3 regions of the Kitasatospora sp. NPDC002965 genome follow, and region 1 is predicted to be linked to each of the others. Evidence: riboswitches for the same ligand, from Rfam matches in the RefSeq annotation. Region 1 holds a riboswitch; each other region holds the start of a gene.
The links. Region 1 has a riboswitch for cobalamin ahead of ABZY91_RS03075 (iron ABC transporter permease). Riboswitches for the same ligand answer to the same signal wherever they lie in the genome.
Positions count from the first base shown of each region.

Region 2: it holds a riboswitch for cobalamin, as region 1 does, so the genes downstream of both, ABZY91_RS35970 (CoA-acylating methylmalonate-semialdehyde dehydrogenase) here and ABZY91_RS03075 (iron ABC transporter permease) in region 1, are expected to answer to the same signal.
Region 3: it holds a riboswitch for cobalamin, as region 1 does, so the genes downstream of both, ABZY91_RS06990 (ABC transporter substrate-binding protein) here and ABZY91_RS03075 (iron ABC transporter permease) in region 1, are expected to answer to the same signal.

Region 1 covers NZ_JBEXNT010000004.1:51,090-60,713, forward strand. The annotation lists gene ABZY91_RS03050 (amino acid ABC transporter permease) at 1-289, shown strand, start outside; gene ABZY91_RS03055 (amino acid ABC transporter ATP-binding protein) at 334-1,086, shown strand; gene ABZY91_RS03060 (CGNR zinc finger domain-containing protein) at 1,199-1,789, shown strand; gene sodX (nickel-type superoxide dismutase maturation protease) at 1,800-2,264, opposite strand; gene sodN (superoxide dismutase, Ni) at 2,453-2,848, shown strand; cobalamin riboswitch at 2,990-3,126, shown strand; gene ABZY91_RS03075 (iron ABC transporter permease) at 3,228-4,325, shown strand; gene ABZY91_RS03080 (ABC transporter ATP-binding protein) at 4,370-5,143, shown strand; gene ABZY91_RS03085 (ABC transporter substrate-binding protein) at 5,172-6,167, shown strand; gene ABZY91_RS03090 (nuclear transport factor 2 family protein) at 6,247-6,630, shown strand; gene ABZY91_RS03095 (GNAT family N-acetyltransferase) at 6,640-7,116, shown strand; gene ABZY91_RS03100 (anti-sigma regulatory factor) at 7,394-7,804, shown strand; gene ABZY91_RS03105 (RNA polymerase sigma factor SigF) at 7,969-8,997, shown strand; gene ABZY91_RS03110 (hypothetical protein) at 9,065-9,493, opposite strand; gene ABZY91_RS03115 (diacylglycerol kinase family protein) at 9,544-9,624, shown strand, end outside.
Region 2 covers NZ_JBEXNT010000148.1:12,628-21,572, forward strand. The annotation lists gene metE (5-methyltetrahydropteroyltriglutamate--homocysteine S-methyltransferase) at 1-2,217, shown strand, start outside; gene metF (methylenetetrahydrofolate reductase [NAD(P)H]) at 2,281-3,198, opposite strand; gene folP (dihydropteroate synthase) at 3,436-4,272, shown strand; cobalamin riboswitch at 4,567-4,757, shown strand; gene ABZY91_RS35970 (CoA-acylating methylmalonate-semialdehyde dehydrogenase) at 4,966-6,465, shown strand; gene ABZY91_RS35975 (acyl-CoA dehydrogenase family protein) at 6,474-7,616, shown strand; gene ABZY91_RS35980 (enoyl-CoA hydratase/isomerase family protein) at 7,616-8,764, shown strand; gene mmsB (3-hydroxyisobutyrate dehydrogenase) at 8,761-8,945, shown strand, end outside.
Region 3 covers NZ_JBEXNT010000010.1:80,017-89,640, forward strand. The annotation lists gene ABZY91_RS06965 (cytochrome P450) at 4-1,203, shown strand; gene ABZY91_RS06970 (MFS transporter) at 1,196-2,497, shown strand; gene ABZY91_RS06975 (helix-turn-helix domain-containing protein) at 2,748-3,143, opposite strand; gene ABZY91_RS06980 (NAD(P)-binding domain-containing protein) at 3,197-4,084, shown strand; partial or broken gene ABZY91_RS06985 (hypothetical protein) at 4,263-4,430, shown strand; cobalamin riboswitch at 4,774-4,979, shown strand; gene ABZY91_RS06990 (ABC transporter substrate-binding protein) at 5,068-6,054, shown strand; gene ABZY91_RS06995 (iron chelate uptake ABC transporter family permease subunit) at 6,051-7,130, shown strand; gene ABZY91_RS07000 (ABC transporter ATP-binding protein) at 7,127-7,945, shown strand; gene ABZY91_RS07005 ((2Fe-2S) ferredoxin domain-containing protein) at 7,942-8,682, shown strand; gene ABZY91_RS07010 (CbtA family protein) at 8,842-9,624, opposite strand, start outside.

The DNA of each region.
Region 1 (9,624 bases):
GCTGGTCTCCGTGATCTCCCTGGAGGAGATCTTCCGCGCCGGTCAGATCATCTACTCTCGGAACTACCAGAACATCCCGATCCTGATCGTGGTCAGCCTCTGGTACCTCGCCTTCACCTCCGTGCTGACCGTCGGCCAGTACTACATCGAGCGGCACTACGCCCGCGGCTCCAACCGGACCCTCCCGCCCACCCCGCTGCAGCGACTGCGGGGCCTGTTCGCCGGGAAGCCCACCCCGAAGACCCAGTCCGACGTGGTCCCGGGGCTTGAGGGAGGTGGTCACGTATGACCGATCTGACCAAGCCGACCGCCGACGCCGCCCAGGGCGGCCCGATGGTCCGGTCCGAGAACGTCCACAAGTCCTACGGCACCGTCCAGGTCCTCAAGGGCATCGACCTGGAGGTCAAGCAGGGCGAGGTGTTCTGTCTGATCGGCCCCTCCGGCTCCGGCAAGTCGACCTTCCTCCGGTGCATCAACCACCTGGAGAAGATCAACGGCGGCCGGCTCTGGGTGGACGGCGACCTCGTCGGCTACCGCCAGAAGGGCGACAAGCTCTACGAGCTCAAGGACAGCGAGGTCGCGCTGAAGCGGCGCGACATCGGCATGGTCTTCCAGCGCTTCAACCTGTTCCCGCACATGACCGCCATAGAGAACGTCATCGAGGCGCCGGTGCAGGTCAAGGGCGAGAGCAGGAGCTCCGCCCGGGAACGCGGGATGGCGCTGCTGGAGCGGGTCGGTCTGGCCGACAAGGCCAAGAACTACCCGTCCCAACTCTCCGGCGGCCAGCAGCAGCGGGTGGCGATCGCCCGGGCCCTGGCCATGAAGCCCAAGCTGATGCTCTTCGACGAGCCCACGTCGGCACTCGACCCCGAGCTGGTCGGCGACGTCCTCGACGTCATGCGCGGCCTCGCCGAGGAGGGGATGACCATGGTGGTCGTCACCCACGAGATGGGCTTCGCCCGCGAGGTCGGCGACGCGCTGGTGTTCATGGACGGCGGCGTCGTCGTCGAGTCCGGCAACCCGCGCCAGGTCCTCACCGACCCGCAGCACGAACGCACCCGCGCGTTCCTCTCCAAGGTGCTCTGAGCACGTCCACGTCGGCGCCCGGCAGGCCCGCCCTGCCGGGCGCCGACGTTTTCCCCGCACAGGTAATAGGCTGGACGCAGTCAGCCCGTTACCAACCCCTGGAAGGACCCCCGTGGAGCTCGCCTCGTACGCCGATCTGGCCGTCCGGCTGGTGAACACCGAGGAGCCCGAGCGCGGCACCGACTCGCTGACCTCGGTGGATGCGGTGCGCGGACTGTTCTCGGACTCGTCCCGGGCCCGCGACCTCGCCGACGAATCCGACCTGCCCCGGCTGCGGGCCGTCCGCACCCGGCTGCGCGGAGTCTTCGAGGCCGCCGCCGAGGGCGACGAGTTCCGCAGCGTCGACCTGCTGAACAGCCTGCTCATGGAGTTCCCGGTCAGCCCGCTGGTCTCCGGCCACGACTACCTGGACGCCGCCGGCCGGCCCCGCTGGCACCTGCACCTCGCCGACAACTCCCCCACCGCCACCGCGCACTTCAGCGCCGTCGCCTGCATGGGCCTGGCCGTCCACCTGACCGAGACGGGCGCCGACCGGCTCGGCATCTGCCAGGCCGCACCCTGCCGCAACTCCTACCTGGACACCTCGACCAACCGGTCCCGGCGGTACTGCTCCGACCGCTGCGCGACCCGCGCCAACGTCGCCGCCTACCGGGCCCGCAAGCGGCTGGAGGCCCAGGAGGCCGCCACCGCCGGCCAGGGCTGAGGGCCCGGACCTACGCCCGGCTCCCCCGGATCTCCTCCGGGCGGACCCAGACGCCGCAGCGCCGGGCCAGGCCGGGGATCCGGGCCAGCGGGGTGGAGAGCAGCAGGCGCTCCAGCCCGCGGCCGGGGGCCAGCCAGGCCGGGCGCGGGCGCAGCCGCAGCAGCACCCGGCCGAGCACCAGCTCGTCCGGGACCGCGCCGTAGCTGCGGCTGTCGCTGTCGACCGGCCGGTTGTCGGAGAGCAGCCACCAGCCCGTGGGGCGCCGGGCGTCGGCCCGTTTGACCACCAACAGGTCCTGCTGGAACGGGTGACGGAACACCACCACCGCGCCCGGCCTGATCCGTGCCCCGTACCGGACCAGCAGCTGGTCCCCCTCCCGCAGCGTCGGCACCATCGAGTCGCCCGCCACGTCGATCAGCCCGAACGGCGCGCCGCCCCCCGGGGCGCCGTCCTCCGGTTCCGCGCTCCGTGCCACGACTCGTCCTCCCGGCTCGCGCCCGCGTCCTCGGCTCCCAAGTCTGCCGTACGGACCGTCACCCGCCGGTGTCCGGATTGGCCGGGTTCCGGCTCGGCCTTTTGCCCTAGGCCCGCCGCCCGATCGCGAAACCCCGCGACCGGCGGGGTAATCTCGGCCGCGGGAAGACGATCTAAGGAAGGACTCCCATGTTCTCTCGTCTGTTTGCACCGCGTGCCACCGCGCACGCCCACTGCGACCTGCCCTGCGGCGTGTACGACCCCGCCCAGGCGCGGATCGAGGCCGAGTCGGTGAAGGCCACCCAGGAGAAGTACCAGGCCAACGAGGACGCGCACTTCCGCGCTCGCGCCGTCATCATCAAGGAGCAGCGCGCGGAGGCCGTCAAGCACCACATCTCGGTGCTCTGGAGCGACTACTTCAAGGCCCCGCACTTCGAGAAGTACCCGCAGCTGCACCAGCTGATCAACGACACCCTGAAGGCCGCCTCGGCCGCCAAGGCGTCGACCGACCCGGCCACCGGCCAGGCGCTGCTCGACCTGATCGCCGAGGTCGACAAGATCTTCTGGGAGACCAAGCAGGGCTGACCCCCGGTCAGCACCCCTCGGCCGCCCCCGTCCGCACCGCCGGACGGGGGCGGCCGTGCGTTCTCCGCGGGTCGGGCCCCGCCGCCGCCCAGGCCCGCGTCCGCGACCTGCCCGGGCGGTCCGCGTCCGCACCCGGCCCGGTAAGGGTTACCTGACCGGAGCGCTTGTTATGCTGCCTGGGCGTCCCGAGGGGAAGCCGGTGCGAATCCGGCGCTGACCCGCAACGGTGAACGGTGCCCCGCACCGTGAGTCCGACCGCCCCGGGGCGCCGACCTCCCGACAACTCGCCGTGGACTGCGAGGGGATGCCGCCCCGGCGTACCCTCCGCCCGGACGTGCCGCCCCGCGCCGCCCCGGCCCGAGGCGAAGGCGCGCCGCTTGTGAGCACCACCGCCACCGCACCCCCGATACCGGCCGCCGCGCCGCCCGCGCCCGGGACACGCCGGACACCCACCGCGCCGCTGGCCGCCGGCCTGGCCGCGGCCCTGCTGCTCTCGCTGGTCTGCGCCGTGGCGGTGGGCTCCTCCGGACTCGGCTGGGCCCGGGTGCTGCGACTGCTCGGCGCCGGCCTGACCGGCGGCCGGCTGGAGGCCGACGAGGCCGCCGCCTACGCGATCGTCTGGGAGATCCGGCTGCCGCGTGCCGTCCTCGCCGCCGTGGTCGGCGCCGGACTGGCCGCCACCGGGGTCGCGGTCCAGGCGATGGTCCGCAACGCGCTGGCCGACCCCTTCGTGCTCGGCATCTCCTCCGGCGCCTCGGTCGGCGCCAACGCCGTGCTCATGCTGGGCGCCTTCGCCTCGCTCGGCGTCTGGGCGCTCTCCGTCTCCGCCTTCGGCGCGGCCCTGCTCGCCATGGTGCTCGTCTACCTGACGGCCCGTACCGCCTACGGCCTCACCCCGCTGCGCCTGGTGCTGACCGGCACCGCGATGTCCTACGGCTTCTCCGCCGTCACGGCGCTGATGGTGTTCGCCGCCGCCCGCGGCGAGGCCGCCCGCTCCGCCATGATGTGGCTGCTCGGCAGCCTCGGCGGGGCCACCTGGGGCTCGGTGCCGATCGCCGCCGTCACCGTGCTCGCCGGACTGACCCACCTGATCTGCTCCGCCGGGCGGCTGGACGCGCTCGCCATGGGCGACGAGACGGCCGCCTCGCTCGGAGTCGACCCGGACCGGCTGCGCCGCGAACTGTTCGTCGTGACCGCCGCCGTCACCGGCACGGTCGTCGCGGTCAGCGGCGCGATCGGCTTCGTCGGGCTGATGGTCCCGCACGTGGTGCGGATGCTGGTCGGCGCCGGCCACCGCCGGGTGCTGCTGATCGCGCCGCTCGCCGGGGCCCTGCTGCTGGTCTGGGTGGACATCGTCTCGCGCACCCTGCTGGCCCCGGCCGAACTTCCGGTCGGGGTGGTCACCGCGGCCCTCGGGGTGCCCTGCTTCCTGCTGCTGATGCGCCGCCGCGGCTACTCCTTCGGAGGTGGCCGATGAGGGCCGTCCGCACGACCGTCCCCGACCTCACCGCGGACCCCGCCCTGGACCTCGCCGTCGACCGCGTCTCGGTCGAGCTGGCCGGCCTCCGGCTGGTCCACGACGTCACCCTGACCGCCGCCGCCGGGCAGGTGGTCGGCCTGGTCGGACCGAACGGCAGCGGCAAGTCCACGCTGCTGCGCTGCGTCTACCGGGCGCTGCGGCCCGCCGCCGGGGCCGTCCGGCTGGGCGGCGAGGAACTGCACGCGCTCACCGCGCGCGAGGCCGCCCGGCGGGTCGCCGCGCTGCCCCAGGAGCACTCCGCCGAGTTCGACTTCACCGTGGCCGAGGTGGTCGCCATGGGCCGGCTGCCGCACCGGCGCGGCCCGGCCGCCGGGCCCGCCGCCGGCGACGGCGAGCGGTGCGCCGCGGCGCTGCGCCGGGTGGGTGCGGCCCACCTCGCCGAACGGGGCTTCCTGAGCCTGTCCGGCGGCGAGAAGCAGCGGGTGCTGATCGCCCGCGCGCTGGTCCAGGAACCGAAGGTGCTGGTGCTCGACGAGCCCACCAACCACCTCGACATCGCGCACCAGTTGGAGGTGCTGGCGCTGGTCCGGGAGGCCGGGCCGACGGTACTCACCGCGCTGCACGACCTCAACCTGGCGGCCGGCCACTGCGACCTGCTGTACGTGGTCGCGGCCGGGCGGATCGTCGCCTCCGGACCGCCCGCCGAGGTGCTCGAACCCGGCCTGCTCGCCGAGGTGTTCGGGGTCCGCGCGACGCCCGTCCGGCACCCGGGGACCGGCGCCGTCCAGCTGCTCTTCGACCGACTCGCCAAGTGACCCCCCGTTGATCCAGCAAGGAACCGCCATGCGTACCAAAGCCGTTGCCGCCGCCGCCCTGCTCGCCCTCGCCCTCACCGGCTGCGGCGCCGAGATAGCCCCGAGCGGTGACGGCGCCACCGCCTCCGCCCACTACCCGGTGACCGTCCGCAACTGCGGCACCGAGCTCACCTTCCGGCAGAAGCCGGCACGGACGGTGACCAACGACGTCGGCATCACCGAGCTGATGCTCGCGCTCGGGCTGGAGGACCGGATGGCCGGCTACGTCATGCCGGACGACAAGGGCGACGTCGAGAAGGTCGCCTGGAAGGACGGCTACCAGCGGACCACCTGGCTCTCCAAGAAGCAGATCACCAAGGAGATCGCGCTGGAGGCCAAGGCCGACCTGGTCTTCGCCGGCTGGCACTACGGCTTCGACGACGCGAGCGGCGTCACCCCGCAGGCCCTGGCCGACCTGGGTGTCGCCTCCTACGTGCTCAGCGAGTCCTGCCGCAGCGGCAAGGGCCCGGAGCGCGGCGTGATGGCCCCGCTGGACGCGCTCTACACGGACCTCGCCAACCTGGGCGAGATCTTCGACGTGCGGGACCGGGCCGACAAGCTGATCGCCGAGTTCAGGACCCAGGTGGCCGCCGTGCCGGAGCCGGCGTACCGCCCCGGCGTGTTCCTCTACGACAGCGGCGAGGACAAGCCGTTCACCTCGGGGAAGTTCGCGGCGCCGGAGGAGATCATCTCCAAGGCCGGCGGCCGGAACGTGATGGGCGACGTCGCCGACTCCTGGACCACGGTGGGCTGGGAGAGCGTGGTCCAGCGCGACCCCGAGGTGATCGTGATCAACAACTACGGCACCCCGGACGCCGAGGCCAAGCGGAAGTTCCTGAAGACCTTCCCGCCGCTGGCCGGCGTCTCCGCCGTCCGCAACGACCGGATCTTCGTCCTGGACTACGTCGACCTGGTGGAGAGCCCGCGCAACCCGGCCGCGATCACCGCGCTGGCGGCCTACCTGCGGACCGTGCCGGCCCGCTGAACCACCGCCCCCGCGGCCGGTTCCGCCGGGCGTACGCTCGAAGGTACGAGCCGACGGAACCGACCGCAGGAGCGAGCACATGACCGCCATGGCCGCACCGCCCGCCTTCGACACCGGAGCCCTTCGCCAGGGCATCGAACACGCCGACGCCGCGGCCCTGCTGGCGCTCTACGCGGACGACGCCGAGGTCCGCGTGGTCGACCGCACCACCCAGCCCAGCCACCCCCTGGTCATGCACGGCCGGGACGAGATCGGCGCCCTGCTGGACGACCTCTACGGCCGGCAGACCACCCACCGGCTGGAACAGGTGGTGCTCCAGGACGACCGCCTCGCCTTCCTGGAGTCCTGCCGCTACCCGGACGGCGTCCGGGTGCTGGTCAGCTCGGTCGCGGACCTGCGCGACGGGCGGATCGTCGACCAGACCTCGGTCCAGGCCTGGGACGAGAACGAACCGGCCCAGTAGGCTCGTGCCATGATCCGCACCGCCGTCGCCACCGACGTTCCGCTCATCCGCACCCTGATCCACGAGCTCGCGACGTACGAGAAGGCCCCCGACGAGGCCGTGGCCACCGACGACCAGCTGCACGACGCGCTGTTCGGCGCCGAGCCGGCCGTGTTCGGCCTGATCGCCGAGGACGACACCACCGGCGAGCCGGTCGGCTTCGCGCTCTGGTTCCGCAACTTCTCGACCTGGCGCGGCACCCACGGCGTCTACCTGGAGGACCTCTACGTCCGCCCGGAGGCCCGCGGCGGCGGCCACGGCAAGGCGCTGCTGCTGGAACTGGCGCGGATCGCCGTCGAGCGCGGCTACTCCCGGGTGGAGTGGTCGGTGCTGGACTGGAACGAGCCCTCGATCGACTTCTACAAGGCGCTCGGCGCGGTGCCGATGGACGGCTGGACCGTCTACCGGCTCACCGGCGACGCGCTCGCCGCCGCCGGCACCCGCTGAAACCGGCGCGCGGGGGCGCGCACGGACGGCACACAAGGCCCGCGTCCGACCACTGCCACCCTGCGTCGCGATGCCTTACCATGAGTGACTCCCGTACCGGGTCAGGAAAGCGGTAACGTCTCGGACGGACGCGCGGCGTCCGGCCACTCCTTGAGGGGTATGACCGGTACGTACCGCACCACCCCTCTGGACAGTTGGGGCGAAGCAGTTGAGCCAAGCAACAGACAGTGCCGCGGCCACCGGCCCGGAAGCACAGCGCGTCACCCAGGAGGTGAGGGTGTCCCAGATCGACGGCGAGCCCGGAGTGCAGGACTTCGTGGAGGTCCGGCTGCCCGCTGCGGGCGCCTACCTCTCGGTCCTGCGAACAGCCACGGCGGGCCTCGCGGCCCGGCTGGACTTCACGCTGGACGAGATCGAGGACCTGCGCATCGCGGTCGACGAGGCGTGCGCCATCCTGCTCCAGCAGGCCGTCCCCGGTTCGGTCCTCTCCTGCGAGTTCCGACTGGTCGGCGACTCGCTGAAGGTGATCGTCTCGGCGCCGACCACCGACGGCCGGGCCCCCGAGCGGGACACCTTCGCCTGGACGGTGCTCTCGGCACTGGCCGGCGAGGTGGAGTCCACGGTCGCCGAGGACAACACCGTGTCGATCAGCCTGCACAAGAAGCGTGGCGGCCCCGCCACCCACTAGTGCCGCCGCGAGAGATCGCGGCAGCACCGACCGAGAGCCGTCCGCCCGGTACCCACCCGGGCCGGCGGACGGCTCCCCGTACCGCCCCCACCGGGCGGTACGACCATCGAGACGAACCGGGGCCGGCGGCCCCGGCGCTCCCGGAACGGAACGGGGGAATGGCCGTGAGTGATCTGGACCGTACCGGCCTCGCGACGGCGGGCCCTGCCGTACCGACCCAGGCGAGCATGCCCGGCCTCGCCGCCAACGACGAAGCGCACCCGAAGGACGCCCAGCGGATGAGCCAGCCGACCGAGCCGACGCCCGATCCGTCGCCCACGCCCGAGCCGCAGGCCGCGGACCTCCCGGACGAGGCGGCCACGGCGGCCGACACGGCCGAGCAGGCTGCCGAGGCGCTGCGCGCCGCGGTGCCCGCCCAGACCCCGCACCGCAGCGGTGCACCGGACCGCGAAGCGGCCCGGGCGCTGTTCGTCCGGCTGTCCGCGCTGCCCGACGGCTCCTCGGAGCGCGTCGAGCTGCGCAACCAGCTGGTGCGCATGCACATCCCGCTGGTCGAGCACCTGGCCCGGCGGTTCCGCAACCGCGGCGAGCCGCTGGACGACCTGACCCAGGTCGCCACCATCGGCCTGATCAAGTCGGTGGACCGCTTCGACCACGAGCGCGGGGTCGAGTTCTCCACCTACGCGACGCCGACGATCGTCGGCGAGATCAAGCGGCACTTCCGCGACAAGGGCTGGGCGGTCCGGGTACCGCGCCGGCTCCAGGAGCTGCGGCTCTCGCTGACCACGGCGACCAGCGAGCTCTCCCAGCGGCACGGCCGCTCCCCCACGGTGCACGAGCTGGCCGAGCACCTGGGGATCTCCGAGGAGGACGTGCTGGAGGGTCTGGAGTCCGCCAACGCGTACTCCACGCTCTCGCTGGACGTGCCGGACAGCGACGACGAGTCGCCGGCCGTCGCGGACACCCTGGGCACCACCGACGAGGCCCTGGAGGGCGTCGAGTACCGCGAGTCGCTCAAGCCGCTGCTGGCCCAACTGCCGCCCCGGGAGCAGAAGATCCTGGTGCTGCGGTTCTTCCGGAACATGACCCAGTCGCAGATCGCCGCCGAGGTGGGCATCTCCCAGATGCACGTCTCCCGGCTGCTCGCCCGGACCCTCGCCCAGCTGCGGGAGAAGCTGCTGGTGGAGGAGTAGGGCGTGCCCGGCACGCCCCACCGGTGGCCGCCCGTCGGGCGGCCACCGGGCCTTCGGCCCTCTGTGCTCAGCCCTCGTGCGGAGCGTAGAGGGCCTCCGTCGCCTTCGGGCTGAGCAGCGCGCCGATGCCGGTCAGGCCGATCGCGGCGACGGCCAGCGCCACGGCGGCCATCGGGCCGCCGCTCTGCCACATGTAGTACGCCACCGGCAGGCAGATCGAGTTGGTCAGCACGGCCGGGCTGCGGCCCCAGCGGCGGCCCTTGAGCAGCGCCCGGGCGGCCAGCAGCGGCAGGACGCCGAGCAGCACGATCACCAGGCCGCCGAACTCGTTCAGGGCGAGCTGCTTGGACTCGCCGGACAGCGCGGCGACCATGTCCCAGACGCCGACGACGGCCAGCGCGGCGCCCTCCAGTGCGGTGATGGCGGCGCCCAGGGTGAGCGCCGTGGGCCGCGCGGAGCCGGGCGCGGGGACGGGTGCGGTGGATTCTGCGGTCACTCCAGCAGGGTAGCCGCCGACCGGTCCGTACCGACCCGTAGGCTGAGCACATGCGCGCTCTCCTGGTCGTCAATCCGAAAGCGACCACCACCAGTGGCCGCACCAGGGATGTCCTGATCCACGCCCTGCGC
Region 2 (8,945 bases), on a different contig from region 1:
TGGAAGGGCGCCGTGAGCGCCGACGCCCTGCTGGCCACCGCCGCCGACCTGCGTCTGGAGAACTGGAGCAGGCTCGCCGGGGCGGGCGTCCAGGAGGTGCCCACCGGCGACTTCTCGCTCTACGACCACGTGCTGGACACCACGGTCGCCGTCGGCGCGATCCCGCCGCGTCACCGGGCGGCGGTCGAGGCCGACCCGCTGGACGGCTACTTCGCCATGGCGCGCGGCACCCAGGACGTCGCGCCGCTGGAGATGACCAAGTGGTTCGACACCAACTACCACTACCTGGTGCCCGAACTCGGCCCCGACACCGTCTTCACCGCGAACTCCGCCAAGGCGGTCGCGGAGTTGCGCGAGGCCCTGGACCTCGGCCACAGTGCCCGTCCGGTGCTGGTCGGCCCGGTCACGTACCTGCTCCTCGCCAAGCCCGCCCCGGGCGTCCCCGAGGACTTCCAGCCGCTCACCCTGCTCGACCGGCTGCTGCCCGTCTACGCCGCCCTCCTCGCCGACCTGCACGAGGCCGGCGCCGCCTGGGTCCAGCTGGACGAGCCGGCGCTCGTCCAGGACCGCACCCCCGCGGAACTGAACGCCACCGCGCGCGCCTACCGCGACCTCGGTGCTCTCACCGACCGGCCCAAGCTGCTGGTCGCGAGCTACTTCGACCGCCTGGGCGCCGCCCTGCCCGTGCTGGCCAGGGCCCCGATCGACGGCCTCGCCCTGGACTTCACCGGCCCGGCCGCCGCCAACCTGGGCGACCTGGCCGCCGCGGGCGGCCTGCCCGGCAAGCGGCTGGTCGCCGGTGTGGTGGACGGCCGAAACATCTGGATCAACGACCTGGAGAGGTCGCTCTCCACCCTGGCCACCCTGCTCGGGCTGGCCGGCACCGTCGACGTGGCCGCGTCGTGCTCGCTGCTGCACGTCCCGCTGGACTCCGCCGCCGAGCGCGACCTCGACCCGCAGATCGCCCGGTGGCTCGCCTTCGCGCGGCAGAAGGCCAACGAGGTCGCCCTGCTCGCCCGCGGCCTGCGCGAGGGCACCGGCGCGATCACCGCCGAACTCGCCGCCAACCGCGCCGACCTGGCGTCCCGCGCCAACTCCCCGATCACCCGTGACCCCGCCGTGCGGGCCCGCACCGCGGCCGTCACCGAGGCGGACGCCCGCCGGGCCCAGGCCTACCCGGAGCGCGCCGAGGCCCAGCGCACCCGCCTCGGCCTGCCGCTGCTGCCGACCACCACGATCGGGTCGTTCCCGCAGACCTCCGAACTGCGGGTGGCCCGGGCCGACCTCACCGCCGGGCGGATCGACCCGGCCGCGTACCGGGAGCGCATCCGGACCGAGGTGCGGGAGGTGATCGCCTTCCAGGAGAAGGCCGGCCTGGACGTCCTGGTGCACGGCGAGCCCGAGCGCAACGACATGGTCCAGTACTTCGCCGAGCAGCTCACCGGCTACCTCGCCACCCGGCACGGCTGGGTGCAGTCCTACGGCACCCGGTACGTCCGCCCGCCGGTGCTGGCCGGTGACATCTCGCGCCCGCACCCGATGACCGTCGACTGGTTCCGCTACGCGCAGGACCTGACGGACCGTCCGGTGAAGGGCATGCTCACCGGGCCGGTCACCATGCTCGCCTGGTCCTTCGTCCGGGACGACCAGCCGCTCGCCGACACGGCCTTCCAGGTCGCCCTCGCCCTGCGCGACGAGGTCACCGACCTGGAGGCCGCCGGCGCGGTCGTCGTGCAGGTCGACGAACCGGCGCTGCGCGAGACGCTCCCGCTGCGCTCCGCCGACCGCCCGGCCTACCTGGACTGGGCCACGGTCGCCTTCCGCCTCGCGACCTCGGGCGTGCGGGTCGACACCCAGATCCACACCCACATGTGCTACGCCGAGTTCGGCGCGATCATGACGGCCATCGACGAGCTGGACGCCGACGTGATCTCGCTGGAGGCGGCCCGTTCGCACATGGAGGTCGCCGGTGAGCTGGCCGCGGCCGGCTACCCGCGCGAGGTCGGGCCGGGCGTGTGGGACATCCACTCCCCGCGTGTGCCGAGCGCCGACGAGGCGGTGGAACTGCTGCGTGCCGGGCTCGCGGCGATTCCGGCCGAGCGGCTCTGGGTCAACCCCGACTGCGGACTGAAGACCCGCGGTTGGACCGAGACCCGGGCCTCGCTGGAGAGCCTCGTCACCGCCGCCCGTCGCCTGCGGGACGACCTGGCCGGCTGAGCCGGGCGGGGAGGCCCGGGGCGGGCGCGGCACTCCGGCCGCGCCCGCCCCCGGCGGTGTCCCTCAGCCGGATTCGGGCAGGCCGAGGTTCTGGTAGATCTCCGTCGTGACCGTGGAGAAGTTCATGGTCATGAAATGCAGGCCGGGGGCGCCCTCGGCCAGGAGACTGCGGCACATTTCGGTGGCGTACTCGATTCCGACGGCGCGCACCGCGGCGGGATCGTGCCGCTCGCCGAGCATCCGCTCGGCGAGATGCGCCGGAATGGCCGCGGTGCTGAGGGTGGGAATGCGTTCGAGTGACCGGATGGTGGTCACCGGCATGATCTCCGGAATGATCGGAACGGAGCATCCGGCCTTCAGGAGGCGGTCCCGGAATCTCAGGTAATTCTCCACGTCGAAGAACATCTGGGTGATCGCGTAGTCGGCGCCGGCTCGGCATTTCTCGATGAAGAAACGGATCTCGGAATCCCAGTCCGGGGAGCGGGGGTGCATCTCCGGGAAGGCCGCGACACCCACGCAGAAGTCGCCGGACTCCTTGATCAGCCGCACCAGGTCGGCGGCGTACGCCACGCCTGCGGGGTGGCGGACCCAGGGGCCGAGCGGGTCGCCGGGCGGATCGCCCCGCAGGGCCAGGATGTTGCGGACCCCCTGGTCGGCGTAGTGCCCGAGGATGTTCCGCAGCTCCGCGACGCTGTGGTCGACGGCCGTCAGGTGGGCCGTCGGCGTCAGGGTGGTCTCCTGCGCGATCCGCCCGGTGACGTTCACCGTGCGCTCCCGGGTGGACCCGCCGGCACCGTACGTCACCGACACGAAGGTGGGTGCCAGAGCCTCCAGCCTGCGGATCGCGTTCCACAGGCCGGCCTCCGCCGCGGCGCTGCGCGGTGGCATGAACTCGAAGGAGAAGGAACGCCGCCCGGTCGCCAGGAGTTCGCGGACGGATGCCGCGTGATCGGTTCGTCTGGAAGGGATTCCGAGTGTCATGGGAGGAGGCTATCCAGAGCGGTGGGATCGCACACGCGTCCGTCCACCCTGTGATACGAGATTTCTCACGCATACGTCCGGAGGGGCCTGTTCCGGTGTTTTCCACCGACGGTTCCCCGCGGATTCCCGGCCCGTCGGGAACAAGTCCGGCGCGGCCTCGCAGAAAGGCACCATAGGCGCATGGAGAGACGTTCGCACGGGCTTCCGGGAATACCCGAATGGGACCGGTGTGCGGTGATGGGAATCGTGAACGTGACACCGGACTCGTTCTCGGACGGGGGGCGCTGGTCGGACCCGGGCCGGGCGGTCGACCGGGGCCTGATGCTGGCCGCGCACGGGGCGGACCTGGTCGACGTCGGCGGCGAGTCGACCCGGCCCGGCGCCGAGCGGGTGCCGGAGGAGGAGGAACTGCGGCGGGTCCTGCCGGTGATCCGCGCCCTCTCCGCCGCCGGTGTGCTGGTGAGCGTGGACACCATGCGGGCCTCCGTGGCCGAGGCGGCGGTGGACGCCGGGGCCCGGCTCGTCAACGACGTCAGCGGAGGGCGGGCCGACCCCGCGATGGCGTCGGTGGTCGCCCGGACGGGTGTGCCGTTCGTGGTGATGCACTGGCGCGGCCAGTCCGGGCGGATGGACGAACTGGCCCACTACGACGACGTGGTCGCCGAGGTGATCGGTGAGGTGGGGCGACAGCTCGACGCGGTGGTGGCGGCCGGCGTCGACCCGTCCCGTGTGATCGTGGATCCGGGGCTCGGGTTCGCGAAGCGCCGGGAGGACGACTGGGCGCTGCTCGCGGCGCTGGACGCCTGGGGCGTGCTGGGCCGCCCGCTCCTGGTGGCGGCCTCGCGGAAGCGGTTCCTGGGGGAGCTGCTGGCGGATCCCGGCACCGGAGCGCCCCGCCCCGCGCGGGAGCGCGACGCCGCCACGGCGGCCGTCGGCGTGCTGGCCGCCGCCCAGGGCGCGTGGGCGGTGCGGGTGCACGAGGTGCAGGCCACGGCGGACGCCGTCCGGGTGGAGGCGGCCCTGCGCCGCCGGGGCGCGCAGCCGGCCGGGGCCTCGCCGCGGCGCGGCGGGTAGGTGCCGGGCGCCGAATCCCTGCCCGCCTGCGGATGCCTTCAGCGGAGGCTCCGCGGCGGAGAGAGCTGCTCCCGTGGCACGCCCCGCCGGGCGGAAGGATCGCCCTGCACGGCAGCTGCCGCGAGGCCGTCACGAGGGTTGCGGAGCTCGGCGACTCCGGCGCCGGTCCGGTGCTGCGACCGGCCCAACCGCACGACGAGGTGAGGGACTTCTTCCACGCGGACCACAACCACGTCGCCGCGCCGGAGGAGGTCGCGGAACGGACGGCGGCGGCGAGGGATGCCCTGGACTTACTAGGACGTCCAACTATATGGTCGTGGACAAGGCCCGCAGTGCAGGGAAGCCGGTGTGAATCCGGCACGGTCCCGCCACTGTGACCGGGGAGTGCGTCGCCGCAGTACCAGCCACTGGCAGCCAGCCGGGAAGGCCGGGCGACGCGCGCTGATCCGGGAGTCAGGATACCGACTGCGGGTGTTCCGTGTTGTCCACGAGGATGGAGCAAACACGCATGGCACCGGTCCGCGCCCTTCCCGACCCTGGTGATCCTGCGACGGCTGCGGCACACCCGTCTCCCTGACGGCTCGCCGCGCCCGGCGACGGCCCGACGCGTGCGCTCACCCGAGCGCGGCGCGGGCGTCCGTCGTGCGCCCTTCCCTCGGATCTTCCCGACACCCTGACGAGAGCAGGTCTGTGATGGTCCGTGAACTCACCCACTTCATCGGCGGCAAGCACGTCCCCGGGACCTCCGGGGACTTCGGCGACGTCTACGACCCGAACACCGGCACGGTCCAGGCCCGGGTCCCGCTCGCGGGCCGCGCGGAGACCGAGGCGGCGATCGCCGACGCCGAGCGCGCCCAGTCCGAGTGGGCCGCCTGGAACCCCCAGCGCCGCGCCCGCGTGCTGCTGCGCTTCCTCCAGCTCGTCGAGGCCGAACGCGAGCCGCTGGCCCGCCTGCTCTCGGCCGAGCACGGCAAGACCGTCGCCGACGCCCACGGTGACCTCCAGCGCGGGCTGGAGGTGGTGGAGTTCGCGGCGGGCATCCCGCACCTGCTGAAGGGCGAGTTCACCGACAGCGCCGGCACCGGCATCGACGTGTACTCGATGCGCCAGCCGCTCGGAGTGGTCGCCGGCATCACCCCGTTCAACTTCCCGGCGATGATCCCGCTGTGGAAGGCGGCGCCCGCCCTGGCCTGCGGCAACGCCTTCATCCTCAAGCCCTCCGAGCGGGACCCGTCGGTGCCGCTGCGGCTGGCCGAGCTGTTCCTGGAGGCGGGCCTGCCGCCGGGCGTCCTGAACGTCGTCAACGGGGGCAAGGAGGCCGTGGACACGCTGCTGGAGGACCCCCGGGTCCAGGCGCTCGGGTTCGTGGGTTCCACCCCGATCGCCCAGTACGTGTACGCGACGGCCGCCGCCCACGGGAAGCGCGCCCAGTGCTTCGGCGGCGCCAAGAACCACATGATCGTGATGCCGGACGCCGACCTCGACCAGGCCGCGGACGCCCTGATCGGCGCCGGCTACGGCTCCGCCGGCGAGCGCTGCATGGCCGTCTCGGTCGCCGTGTCGGTGGGCGAGGAGACCGCGGACGCCCTCGTCGCCAAGCTCACCGAGCGGATCGCCGCACTCAGGGTCGGCGCCTCCGACGACCCCGAGGCCGACTTCGGGCCGCTCGTCGGCCGCGACGCGCTGGACCGGGTCCGCGGCTTCCTCGACCTCGGTGTCCGGGAGGGCGCCGAACTGGTCGTCGACGGCCGCGACCTGACCGTGCCGGGGTACGAGGGCGGCTACTTCCTGGGCGCCACCCTCTTCGACCGCGTCACCCCCGCGATGCGGATCTACCGCGAGGAGATCTTCGGCCCGGTCCTGTGCGTGGTCCGCGCGGCGGACTACGCCGAGGCGCTGCGCCTGCCGAGCGAGCACGAGTTCGGCAACGGGGTGTCGATCTTCACCCGGGACGGCGACACCGCCCGCGACTTCACCCGCCGCGTCAACACGGGCATGATCGGCGTCAACGTGCCGATCCCGGTGCCGGTCGCCTACCACACCTTCGGCGGCTGGAAGCGGTCCGGCTTCGGTGACCTCAACCAGCACGGCCCGGACTCGATCCGCTTCTACACCCGCACCAAGACCGTGACCTCGCGCTGGCCCTCCGGGGTCAAGGAGGGCGCGAGCTTCACCATCCCGACGATGGGCTGAGGCGCGCCGTGCACACGCATCTGACCGACGACCAGCTCGCGATCGTCGAGGCCACCGGCGACTTCGCCCGCGAGCACCTCGCCCCGCACGCCGTGGCGTGGGACCAGGCCAAGCACTTCCCCGTCGACGTGCTGCGCAAGGCCGCGGGCCTCGGCCTCGGCGGCGTGTACGTGCGGGAGGAGTCGGGCGGCTCCGGGCTGGGCCGCCAGGACGGCGTGCTCGTCTTCGAGGCGCTGGCGACCGGCTGCCCGTCGATCGCCGGGTACCTGTCCATCCACAACATGGTCGCGTGGATGATCGACCGCTACGGCAGCCCGGGCCAGCGCGCCCGACTGCTGCCGGGACTCTGCTCGACGGAGGCCCTGGCCAGCTACTGCCTCACCGAGCCGGGCGCGGGCTCGGACGCCGCCGCGCTGACCACCCGGGCCCGGCGCGACGGCGACCACTACGTCCTCGACGGCGTCAAGCAGTTCGTCTCCGGCGCCGGAACCTCGCAGGTCTACGTCGTGATGGCCCGCACCGGCGCCCCGGGCGCCGGCGGGATCTCCGCGTTCCTCGTCGAACGGGACGACCCCGGCGTCTCGTTCGGTCCGAACGAGCGGAAGATGGGCTGGAACGCCCAGCCGACCCGGCAGGTGCTCCTGGACGGCGTCCGGCTGCCCGCCGACCGGCTCCTCGGGGCCGAGGGCGAGGGCTTCCGGATCGCCATGAACGGGCTGAACGGGGGCCGGATCGGCATCGCGGCGTGCTCGCTCGGCGGCGCGCAGAACGCGTTGGAGCGGGCCACCCGCTACCTCTCGGACCGGGAGGCGTTCGGCGCCCGGCTGCTGCACGCCCAGGCCCTGCAGTTCCGGCTGGCCGACATGGCGACGGAGCTGGAGGCGGCCAGGTCGCTGCTCTGGCGGGCCGCCGCGGCGCTGGACCGGGGGGACCCCCGGGCGCCGGAGCTGTGCGCGATGGCCAAGCGGTACGCCACCGACACCGGCTTCGAGGTCGCCAACGCCGCACTCCAACTGCACGGCGGCTACGGCTACCTCGCCGAGTACGGCATCGAGAAGATCGTCCGCGACCTGCGGGTGCACCAGATCCTGGAAGGGACCAACGAGATCATGCGCGTCATCGTCGCCCGCGGACTGACGGGAGCCGCCTGATGGCCGGCAACACCGCAGCGGGTAACGCCACAGCGGGTAACGCCACAGCCGGGCACGCCGCGGCCGGCAGCACCGTGTCCGGGCGCACCGTCGACGAGGTCCTCGTCCAGCGGGAGGGCCGGTCCGGCCTGATCGTCCTCAACCGGCCCGCCGCGCTGAACGCCCTCACCCACGCCATGGTGCGGCGGATCGACGCCGCACTGGACACGTGGGAGCGCGACGACCGGGTCGAGACCGTCGTCATCACCGGCGCCGGCGACCGCGCCTTCTGCGCCGGGGGCGACATCGTCGCCATCCACCGCGCCGCCACCGGCGGTGACCCGGCGGCCGTCGAGGAGTTCTGGCGCGACGAGTACCGGCTCAACGCCAGGATCGCCCGCTTCCCGAAGCCGTACGTCGCCGTCATGAGCGGCATCGTGATGGGCGGCGGAGTCGGCGTGTCCGCCCACGGCAGCGTCCGGATCGTCACCGGGACGACCCGGGTCGCGATGCCGGAGGCCGGCATCGGCTTCGTGCCGGACGTCGGCGGCACCTACCTGCTCTCGCTGGCCCCCGGCGAGCTGGGCACCCACCTCGCCCTCACCGCGGGCTCGGCGGGCGCAGGCGACGCCCTGCTCTGCGGCCTGGCCGACCACTTCGTCCCCACCGAGCGGCTGCCCGCGCTCCTCGACGACCTCGCCGAACTTCCCGTGCACGAGGCGCTCGTCCGGCACGTCGCCCCCGCACCGCCCGCCCCGCTGGAGCGGCAGCGCGAGTGGATCGACAGCTGCTACGCGGCGGGCACCGTCGAGGAGATCCTCGGCCGGCTCCGCGACAGCGGGGAGCCCGAGGCCGGGAAGGCCGCCGAGCGGATCACCGCCAACTCGCCCACCGCGGTGAAGGCGACCCTCGCCGCGCTGCGCCGCGCCCGGTCCCTCGGCCCGCTGGAGGCCGTCCTCGACCAGGAGTACCGCACCTCCTGCGCCGCCCTCGACACACCCGACCTCGCCGAGGGCATCCGTGCCCAGGTGATCGACAAGGACCGCACGCCGCGCTGGAGCCCGGCCACGCTGGACGCCGTCGCCCCCGCCGCCGTGGCACGCTACTTCGCCCAGCTCGGCGAGCGGGAACTCGGCCTCGCCACCACGAAACCCCTGGAGCGCTGGTGACCCACGACATCGGATTCGTCGGACTCGGCAACATGGGCGGCCCGATGGCCGCCAACCTGGCCAGGGCAGGGCACCGGGTCGTCGGCTACGACCTCGTGCCGGAGGCCCTGCGGCAGGCGGAGGCGGCCGGCGTCCGGCCGGCGGAGTCCGCGGCCGACGCCGCCGGCGGCGCGGACGTGGT
Region 3 (9,624 bases), on a different contig from region 1:
TCCATGACCACCGCGGTCGACGACGCCGCCTCACGGATGTCCGCCTTCATCCGCGACCCCTACCCCACGCTCGCCCGGATCCGCGAGGCCGGCGCGGTCTCCGTCGTGGAGTTCGGCGAGGGCCTGCCGGTCTACCTGGTGACGCGTTACCAGGACGTCCGGGCCGCGCTGATGGACCCGCGGTTCGGGCAGGACGTCCGCCGCAGCCAGGCGATCGCGAGCGGGCGGGGCTCCGGCCTGACGCTCGGCTCGGAGGTCGTCCACATGCTCAACAGCGACCCCCCGGACCACACCCGGCTGCGCCGGCTGATCCAGGGCGTCTTCACCCGCCGGCGCGTCGATCAGATGCGACCGCTGGTCGAGCGCATCACCGACGGCCTGCTCGACGGGCTGCGCGGGCGGGAGACCGCCGACCTGGTGACGGACTTCGCCTTCCCGCTGCCGATCATGATCATCTGTGAGCTGCTGGGCTTCCCCCCGGAGGACATGCAGGACTTCCGCACCTGGTCGACGGCGATCCTGACCCAGGGCGGGGACATGTCGTTCCACCAGGCCACCACCGAACTCAACGACTACTTGCGGGAGTTGATGAAGGACCGACGGGCGGCGCCGCGCACGGACATCCTGACCGACCTGGTGCAGGCGTCCGACGCCGGCGAGCTCACCGAACAGGAGGTGTTCTCGATGGTCTTCCTGCTGCTGATCGGCGGTCACGAGACCACCGTCAACCTGCTCGGCACCGCCACCCTGGCACTGCTCCACCACCCCGACCAGCTCGCCCGTCTGCGCGCCGACCCGGCGGCGATGCCGGTCGCGATCGACGAGTTCCTGCGCTACGAGTCCCCGGTGAGCATGGCCACACTGCGGTTCACGAACGCCGACGTGACGGTCGACGACGTGGAGATCCCGGCGGACGAGCTGGTGCTGCTCTCGCTCGGCGCGGCCAACCGGGACCCGGCCCGCTTCACCGATCCCGACCGGCTGATCCTCGACCGGGGCGATCCGGGCCACCTGGCCTTCGGGCAGGGCCTGCACCGGTGCCTCGGTTCCTTCCTCGGCAAGCTGGAGAGCGAGGTCGCGCTGACCGGCCTCCTGGAGCGCTTCGAGCGGATCGAGCTGGCCGCCGCGGAGGAGACCCTGCCCTGGCGCAACACCATCATGCTGCGCGGCCTGGAGTCGCTGCCCGTCTCGCTCGATGGCTAGCGGCGCGGGGACGGGCGGTACGGGGGCGGGCGGCGCGGGGACGGGCGGTGCGGGGGCGGGCGGTGCGACGGGGCTGTTGCGGTTCCGCCCCCGGATCGGCGTCGCGCCGCTGCGCTCGCGCGGCTACCGGCTGCTGGTGATCGGGCAGGGCACCTCGGAGTTCGGCAACGCGTTCCAGGTGGTCGCCCTGCCACTGCTGGTCTACTCCCTCGCCGGCGGCGCCCGCCAGTTGGGCCTGGTGGTGGCCGCCTACGGCGCGGGACGGCTGGCCGCCACCCCGCTGGGCGGGGTACTCGCCGACCGGTTCGGCGCCTGGCGGGTGATGCTGGCCGCCGACCTCGTCCGGCTGCTCGCCACCGCCGGGCTGTGCGCGGTCGCCGCCGGCGGGGCGGCGAAGTTCCTGCTGATCGGCGGGCTCGCGCTGCTGGTCGGCCTCGGGGCCGGGGTGTTCCTGCCGGCCGCCTGGGCGATCACCCCGACCCTGCTGCCCGCCGAGGACCTCCACGCGGGCAACGCACTCAGCAGCACGGTCACCTTCGGCGCCGGTCTGCTCGGTCCGGCGGCGGCCGGCCCCCTGGTCGCCTGGCTGGAGCCGGCCGCCGCACTCGGCCTGGACGCGGCGACCTTCGCCGTGTCGACCGTCACGCTGCTGCTCATCGGTCGCGGCAGCCTCGCCGCACCGCCCCGACCGATCTCCGAACGTTCGTCCGTGCCGAGGAACTTCCGCGCCCTGCTGCGGGAATCGCCACTGCTGCGCGCGGTACTGACGGTGACGGTGATCGCGAACCTGACCGTGGGCGGCGCCACCAGGGTCGCCCTGCCGACCCTGGCCACCGACGGCTTCGCCGCCGGTGCCGTCGGGCTGGGCATGCTGCTGGCCGCGTTCACCGGCGGCGCCCTGGTCGGCGGCCTGTTCGCGGCCGGTCTCACGGAGTTGCGCTCGCGGGGCCGCACGGCGATGCTCTCCGGCCTGGTGATGGGTGCGGCGATCGGCCTGGTGCCGTTCACCGGCCTCGTCGGCGCGGTGCTGCTGCTCTGCGTGGCCGGCGGCGCCAGCACGGTGACCAACGTCCTGGTCGTCACCGGCGTGCAGAAGAACACCCCGCCCGCGCTGCTGGCCCGGGTCATGGCGGCCATCACCTTCTGCGCGCTGGGGGTCTTCCCGCTGTCGGTGATCGCGGCCGGCGCGGCGGTGGAGGCGTTCGGGAGCCGGGGGGTGTTCGCGACGACCGGGCTCTGCCTCCTGGGCGCGTTCGGGTACGCGCTGACCAGGCGCGAGATCCGCGCGCTGTGAGGCCACCACCCCCGCCGGCGTCGACCGTCGACCGTCGGCGTCGTCAGTCGACCGGAGCGGTTTGCCCGGCCCTCCTCCTCACCGCGTACGGCAGGAACTCCCTCGACGGCGAGGGCGGCCCGCCGGGGCCGCGGATGTGAACCCGCCGCCCCTCGGCCCCGGCCGGTAGCCACCTTTTTGTGCGTACTGGGCAACGACGTGCGGCGCGACGAGACTGGTCCCCAGGAGGACGGAAGGAGATGACAGCAGGTCAGGAGGCCGACAGTTCGACCTGTCCGACCTGTCCGACCTGTCCGACCCGCCCGGCCTGCTCCGCCGTCATGCGGTCGAGGCGCTCGTGGCCCAGGTCGGAGACCGGGCCGAGGGCGTCGGAGAGCCGGCGGCCGAAGTCGGTCAGCGAGTAGACCGTCTTCAGCGGAAGGACGTCGTGCACCTCGCGGTGCACCAGGCCGTCGGACTCCATCTCACGCAGGGCCTGGGTGAGGACCTTCTCGCTGATCCCGGGCAGCCGTCGACGGATTTCGGCGGGGCGCTGCGGTCCGGCCTCCAGTAGCCAGAGCAGGGACGTCTTCCACTTGCCGTCGATCACGGCAATCGCGGCGGTCACCCCGCACACGTTCGGGTTCACGGCCTGGCTGCGCGTCATCTCTTCCCCCCGGGGTCGTCGTTGTCCACCACCATGTCTACAGGAGATGAAGTATGCCCACCAACCACACCCGTCCCACCGTCACCGTGCTCGGCCTCGGGCCGATGGGACGCGCCCTGGCCGGTGCCTTCGTGGACGCCGGCGTCCGCACCACGGTCTGGAACCGCACCCCCGGGCGGGACGCCGCGCTGGTCGCCCGGGGCGCGGTGAGCGCGGCCACGGCGGAGGAGGCCGTGGCGGCGAGCGAGCTCACGGTCATCTGCGTGGTGAACTACGACGCCTCGGACGCCGTGCTGCACCGTGAGGAGGTCGGGGCCGCGCTCAAGGGCCGGGCGGTGGTCAACCTGACCGCCGACTCGCCGGACCGGGCCCGGTCCACGGCCGCGTGGGCGGCGGAGCACGGCGTCGAGTACCTGGACGGCGCCATCATGACGCCGGCCCCGAGCATCGGCACGCCGGAGGCGGTCTTCATCCACAGCGGGCCGGCCGACCTCTACGAGCGGTACGCGCCGGTGCTGGCCGTGCTCGGCGGTACCCACACCCACCTCGGCGAGGAGATCGGCCGGGCGGCCGGCTTCGACATCGCGCTGCTGGACATCTTCTGGACGACGATGGCCGGGTACGTGCACGCGCTGGCACTGGCCAGGGCGGAGGGGATCAGCGGGCGGGAGCTGGCGCCGTTCGCCCAGGGGATCGGTGCGATCCTGCCGCCGCTGTTCGCGGAGTTCGCCGAGGACTTCGACAGCGGCAGCTACTCGGGCGCGATCAACCCGCTCACCTCGGGGGTCTCCACCATGGCCCACGTCGTGCACACCGCGGAGTCGCACGGCATCGAGTCCGGGGTGATGCGCGCGGCCGAGGGTCTGGTCCGCCGGACCATCGCCCTCGGCCACGGCGAGGACGGGGTGAGCCGCCTCGCCGAGGTGCTGGGCCGACGCTGAACCCCGGCCCACCCGCGCGACAGCAACCGCAAGGGCTCCGGGCCCAGGCTGCGACGCACCCGGCCGATCACGGCGGTCGTGGCACCCGCCACGACCGCCGGGCCCGGCCCCGGGCCCGGACTCGGCGGCGGCAAGGACACGAAAGCTGTCGTTCGACATTCCGGCCTCGACGTCACCGCTGGTCAAAGACGCCAACTGGCAGACCGATGTCCAGGGTGGCCAGTGGAAGCCGGCGCCCGGTACGACGGTCCACCGGGTCAGCACGACGCTGGACTACTGCCAGATCATCCCGGCCGGGAAGTCGCTCGACCTGCCGATCATCTACTCCCTCCCGATCACCGGTCCGGTGAACACGAGCCTGTCGACCGGCGGTACGGCGTACGCGCCGGTGACCGACAACCTCAAGAGACTCGGTACGGCGACCCCGCCGGCCGGTGGCTGCAGTGCCGGGAACCGGGACGCGACCAAGATCTACTCCCCGGCCGGCCGGCCGATCCCGGAGGCGGCCCGGAAGGCCGGGTGGGAGACGAAGGGAAGTGCCCCCGGGCGCCGGGGCCGACGCCGACCACGAGCCCCGAAAACTGCTCGGCGACGCCGACCGACCGTTCTCGGCCACCCGGGCGCGCTCGCCGACGAACCATCCGAACGATCACCCCAGGTACCGGCCGACACCGACCTGACCACGCCTGATACCTTGCAGTGGCCATGGTGTTCGGGAAACCGGTCTGAGTCCGGTGCGGCCCTCGCCACTGTTGCCGCGGAGTGCCGCGGCCCTCGCTGACCGGCTCTGCCAGCGGTCAGGGCCACTGGGTCGGCTGGAAGAGCCACCCGGGAAGGTCGGCTGCGGCGTGTCGATGCGGAAGCCAGGAGACCGGCCACGGCGCGACATGTTCCACGAGGGTTTTGGAGAACACGTGCCCAGCGCTCTGCCGTACCCGTTCCGTTCCATACGTTCCGTAGGTGCCGCAGGTCCCACAGGTCCGGTGCGCGTCGGCCGCGCGGTCGCGGCCTTCCTGTTCACCGGTGTGCTCGGCGCCTGCGCGGGCGCCCCCGCACCCGACGCGCCCAGTGCGACGGCCGGCAGTGCCGGGCCGGTCACCGTGAACAACTGCGGGACCACCGTGACGGTCGGCGCGCCGCCCGAGCGGCTGGTGACGCTCAATCAGGGTGCGACCGAGGTGGCCCTGGCCCTCGGCCTGGAGTCCCGCATGGCCGGTACCGCCTATCTCGACAATGCCGTCCCGGAGAAGTGGAAGGCGGCCTACGACTCCGTGCCGGTGCTCTCCAAGGACTACCCGACGAAGGAGAAGCTCCTCGCGGCGCGGCCCGACTTCCTGTACGCCTCCTACTCCAGCGCGTTCACCGACAAGGTCGCGGGCACCCGGGACGAGCTGGGCGGCCAGGGCATCCCGTCGTACCTGTCCCCGTTCGGCTGCTCGGACAAGAGCCAGGTGCCGCCGCCGACCTGGCAGGCGATGTGGGGCGAACTGAACGACGTCGCCAGGGTCTTCGGCGTCACGGAGCGGTCCGCCGCGATCCAGCGGCAGCAGGAGCAGCAGCTGGCCCAGTTCACGGCGACGGCCGCGGGCAAGGGCCTGAAGGTCCTGTGGTTCGACTCGGACACCAAGGCACCGTTCGTCGGCTCCGGCCATGGCGGGCCTCAGCTGGTGCTCGACGCGGTGGGGGCCCGCAACGTCTTCGCAGACCTGCCCGGTGCCTGGCAGAACGTGAGCTGGGAGCAGGTCGTCGCCGCGGACCCGGACGCCATCGTGCTCGCGGACGCCGACTGGGACACGGCCCAGTCCAAGATCGACTATCTGCAGGGCGACCCGGTGCTGAGCAAGCTCACCGCCGTGCAGCGCAAGGCCTTCGTGGTGGTGCCGTTCTCCGAGTCGACCCCCGGTGTGCTGCTCGCCGACGGTGCCGCCCGGGTGTCGGCGGGACTGGGCCGACTGCACCCGGGATCATGACCGCCACGTCCCCTCCCGCCGTGCGGCTCACCGGTCCGGGCCGCACGGCGGCGGCCCTGGCCGTCGCCGCGGCCCTGCTCCTGGCCACCGTGCTCCTCGGTCTGGCCGTGGGCTCGCACCACGAGCCGGTCCGGACGGTGATCGACGTCGTGGTGCGCCGTCTCGGGCTGGGCGACCCGCACGTGACGCTGCTGGACGACCAGATCGTCTGGCAGTTGCGGCTGCCCCGGGTTCTGGGAGCGGCTGCCACCGGCGCCGGTCTCGCGGTCTGCGGTGCCGTGCTGCAGACACTGACCGGGAACGACCTGGCCGACCCCTTCCTGCTCGGGATCTCGGACGGAGCCGCCGCCGGCGCGGTCACCGTGATCGTCCTCGGGGTCGGCGTGTCCGGCGCCGTGGGAACGGGCGCGGTGGCGACGGCGGCGTTCGCCGGCGCCCTGCTCGCGGCCGTCGTCGTGCTGGCCCTGGCCGGTGCGCGCACCCGGACGCTGCCGACCACCCGGACCGTGCTCGCCGGCATCGCCGTCGGGCAGATGTGCGGGGCCTACACCTCGTTCGCCGTAATGGTCCTCGGGGACCGCGACGCGGCGCGCGGTGTCATGGAGTGGACGCTGGGCTCGGTCGCCGGCGTGCGGTGGCCCACCGCCGTCTTCCTGACCGCGGTCGCGCTGGCCGGGGTCACGGTCCTGGCATCCTCGGCCCGCGACCTGGACGCCTTCGCCTTCGGCGAGACCGCCGCCCGCTCCCTCGGCGTCCACGTCGAGCGGACCCGCTGGGTCCTCGTCGCCGTCGCTGCGCTGGTGACCGCGTGCCTGGTCGCCCACACCGGCGTCATCGGGTTCCTCGGCCTGGTCGTACCGCATGTGGTCCGTCTCGTCTGCGGCCCGCGCCACGCCGTCCTGCTACCCGTGTCGGCGCTGATGGGTGCGTCGCTCCTGGTGGGCAGCGACATCCTGGCGCGCTCGGTCCTCCCCGACCGGGAGATTCCCGTCGGCGTCATCACGGCCGGGCTCGGAGCACCCTTCTTCGCCTGGCTTCTGTGGCGCCAGGGCCGGGCCGACGGGAGGGGGCGGTGACGGTGACACACCCCGTCGAACTGCGCGCGGAGGGACTTCGTGTGCGCATCGGCGGAGCCACCCTGCTGGACGCGGTGTCGCTCACGTTCGGCCCCGGCCGGATCACGGCCCTGCTCGGGCCCAACGGCGCCGGGAAGTCCACCCTGCTGCGCGCGGTCGCCGGACTGACCCGTCCGAGCGCCGGTCGGGTCCTCCTGGACGGCGAGGACCTCCACGCGCTCACGGCCCGCCGACGGGCCCGACAGGTGGCCTTCCTGGAGCAGCAGGCGGACACCCGGCTGTCGCTGCCGGTCCGTCAGGTCATCGAGCTCGGCCGCACCCCGCACCGCAGTCGCTGGCCCGTGCCGGCGAACACAGCCGCCGACGCCCACGAGCGGGCCGTGTTCGCCGACGCCGTGGCCGCAGCCGACGTCGGCCATCTGCTCGACCGCTCCTGGCCGACGCTGTCGGGTGGCGAGCGGCAGCGGGTCCAGCTCGCGCGGGCGCTGGTGCAGGAGCCCGGCGTGCTGCTGCTCGACGAGCCCACCAACCACCTCGACCTGCGCCACCAACTCGGCTTCCTCGACACCGTCCGGGGGCTGGGCATCACCACGGTGGCGGCCCTGCACGACCTCGAACTCGCCGCCGCCTACTGCGACGAGGCCGCCGTCCTGCTCGACGGCCGCCTGGTCGCCCACGGGAGCGGCTCCGAGGTGCTCACCTCGCCCATGATCGCGCGCGTCTACGGCGTCGACGCCACCGTGGAACGGCACCCCCGGCACGACCGACCGCACATCCGGTGGAACGGACTGCTCCACGAGAGGAAGACGCCATGACCTCCCCGGTCCCCGAAGCCGACGCCCGCCGCAGCGCCGTACTCCTGGTCGGCATGTCGATCGCGGAAGCCGTCCGCCGTGACGAACTCCTCAGGACAGCGGCCTCGCACCGGGCCTCGATCGCGTTCCTGCAGCAGGCCGACCCCTCGCTGTCGGCCGAGCTGACCAGGCTGGCCGACGCGGGCACCGAGACCGTGGTCGTGATCGGCGTCCGGCTCACGGCCTCCGGCCCGGCCCAGTCCTGGCTGCGGCGGATCGCCGCGCACTGGTGGCGCGAGCGCGCGGGCCACCGCCCCGAACTCCTCGTCGCGACCCGCCTCGCCGCTTCGCCCGACGAGGTCGCCGCGGTGGCCGCGACGACGAAGGCCGTCACCGGCAAGGAGCCCGGCCTCACGTCCGCGGCCTGGGAGGACGTCACCGGCCACCGGCACCAGGTCCTGGTGTGCCGCGGCCCGCGCTGCGCGGCCCGGGGTGCCGAGGAAGGCCTGCGCGCCCTGGTGCAGAAGCTGACCGAGCAGGGTCTCGGCGACGACGACGTGCTCGTGACCCAGACGGGATGCCAGTTCCCGTGCAACCAGGCACCCGTCGTCAGCGTGCAACCCGACGACGTCTGGTACGGCGGGGTCGACCCGGCTGTCGCAGACCGCATCGTCACCGAGCACCTCGCCGGCGGACGACCGGTGGAGTCCAACCGGCTCCCCCGCCACCGGAAGGAGCAGACGGGCCACCACGGCTGATCGCGATCACCGGCACGGGAGCGGGGCCGCGCCCGCGCAGAGCCCCCCGAAGGCGTGGGCGAGCGTCGCGCCTGCGGCCCCGCAACGCAGCCGCGCACGACTCGACCCCGCCTGCGCGCCTTCGGCGGGGTCGAGTCGTGCGCGGCGGGGAACTGCCCGTCAGACCGCCGGAGCGGGGACGGCCGTACGGTCCTCGGCAGGCGCGGCGGGGGTGAGGGCCCGCTGTGCCAGGGCTCCGAAGACCAGGGCGAACCCGGTCCAGAGCACGACCTGCAGACCGATCGAGGCGAGCCGGAAGTCCCACATCAGCCCGGCCGGGAAGCCGTCCGGGATCGCGTCGTCGTTGGACGGCAGGACGACGGCGAGCACGGCCATCACCACGGCGTAGCCGAGACCGGCCGCGACAACGGCGTTCCAGGTGCCCAGACGCGGGGCCAGGCGCTTGCCGAGGATCACCGCGGCGACGCCGATCAGCACGCTGAGGGCGATCATCAGGAAGAACAGCGCCGTGCGCTTCCCGATGGTGTCCGGATTGCCGACCGCCGGCGGCATCGCCGGGTACTTGAGGAACGGCACCAGGTAGATCGTGGTGAACGCGGCGCCCGCGACCAGCGCGGCGGTGGCCCGGGGGCCGAACCGGCCGATCCGGCCGAGGGCGAAGCAGAACGCCAGCGCCGCGACGCCGCCGACGGCGACGCCGTACACCAGCACCCCGGTGGCGAGGCCGGCCGTGGACTGCAGGTCGCGGCTGACCAGTTCCTCCTCCTCGTCACCGGAATCGGCGGTGCCGGCGGCCTCGTGGGAGTCCTCGTGGCCGGCGGCGGGTTCGGCCTCGCTCCCGTGGTGGTGCCCGGCCGGGGCGGACTGTGACTGCTCCTGGGCGATGGCGTCCGAGACGGGGCCCTCGCCGACGGTGTAGGCGAAGAGGAAGGCCACCAGCCC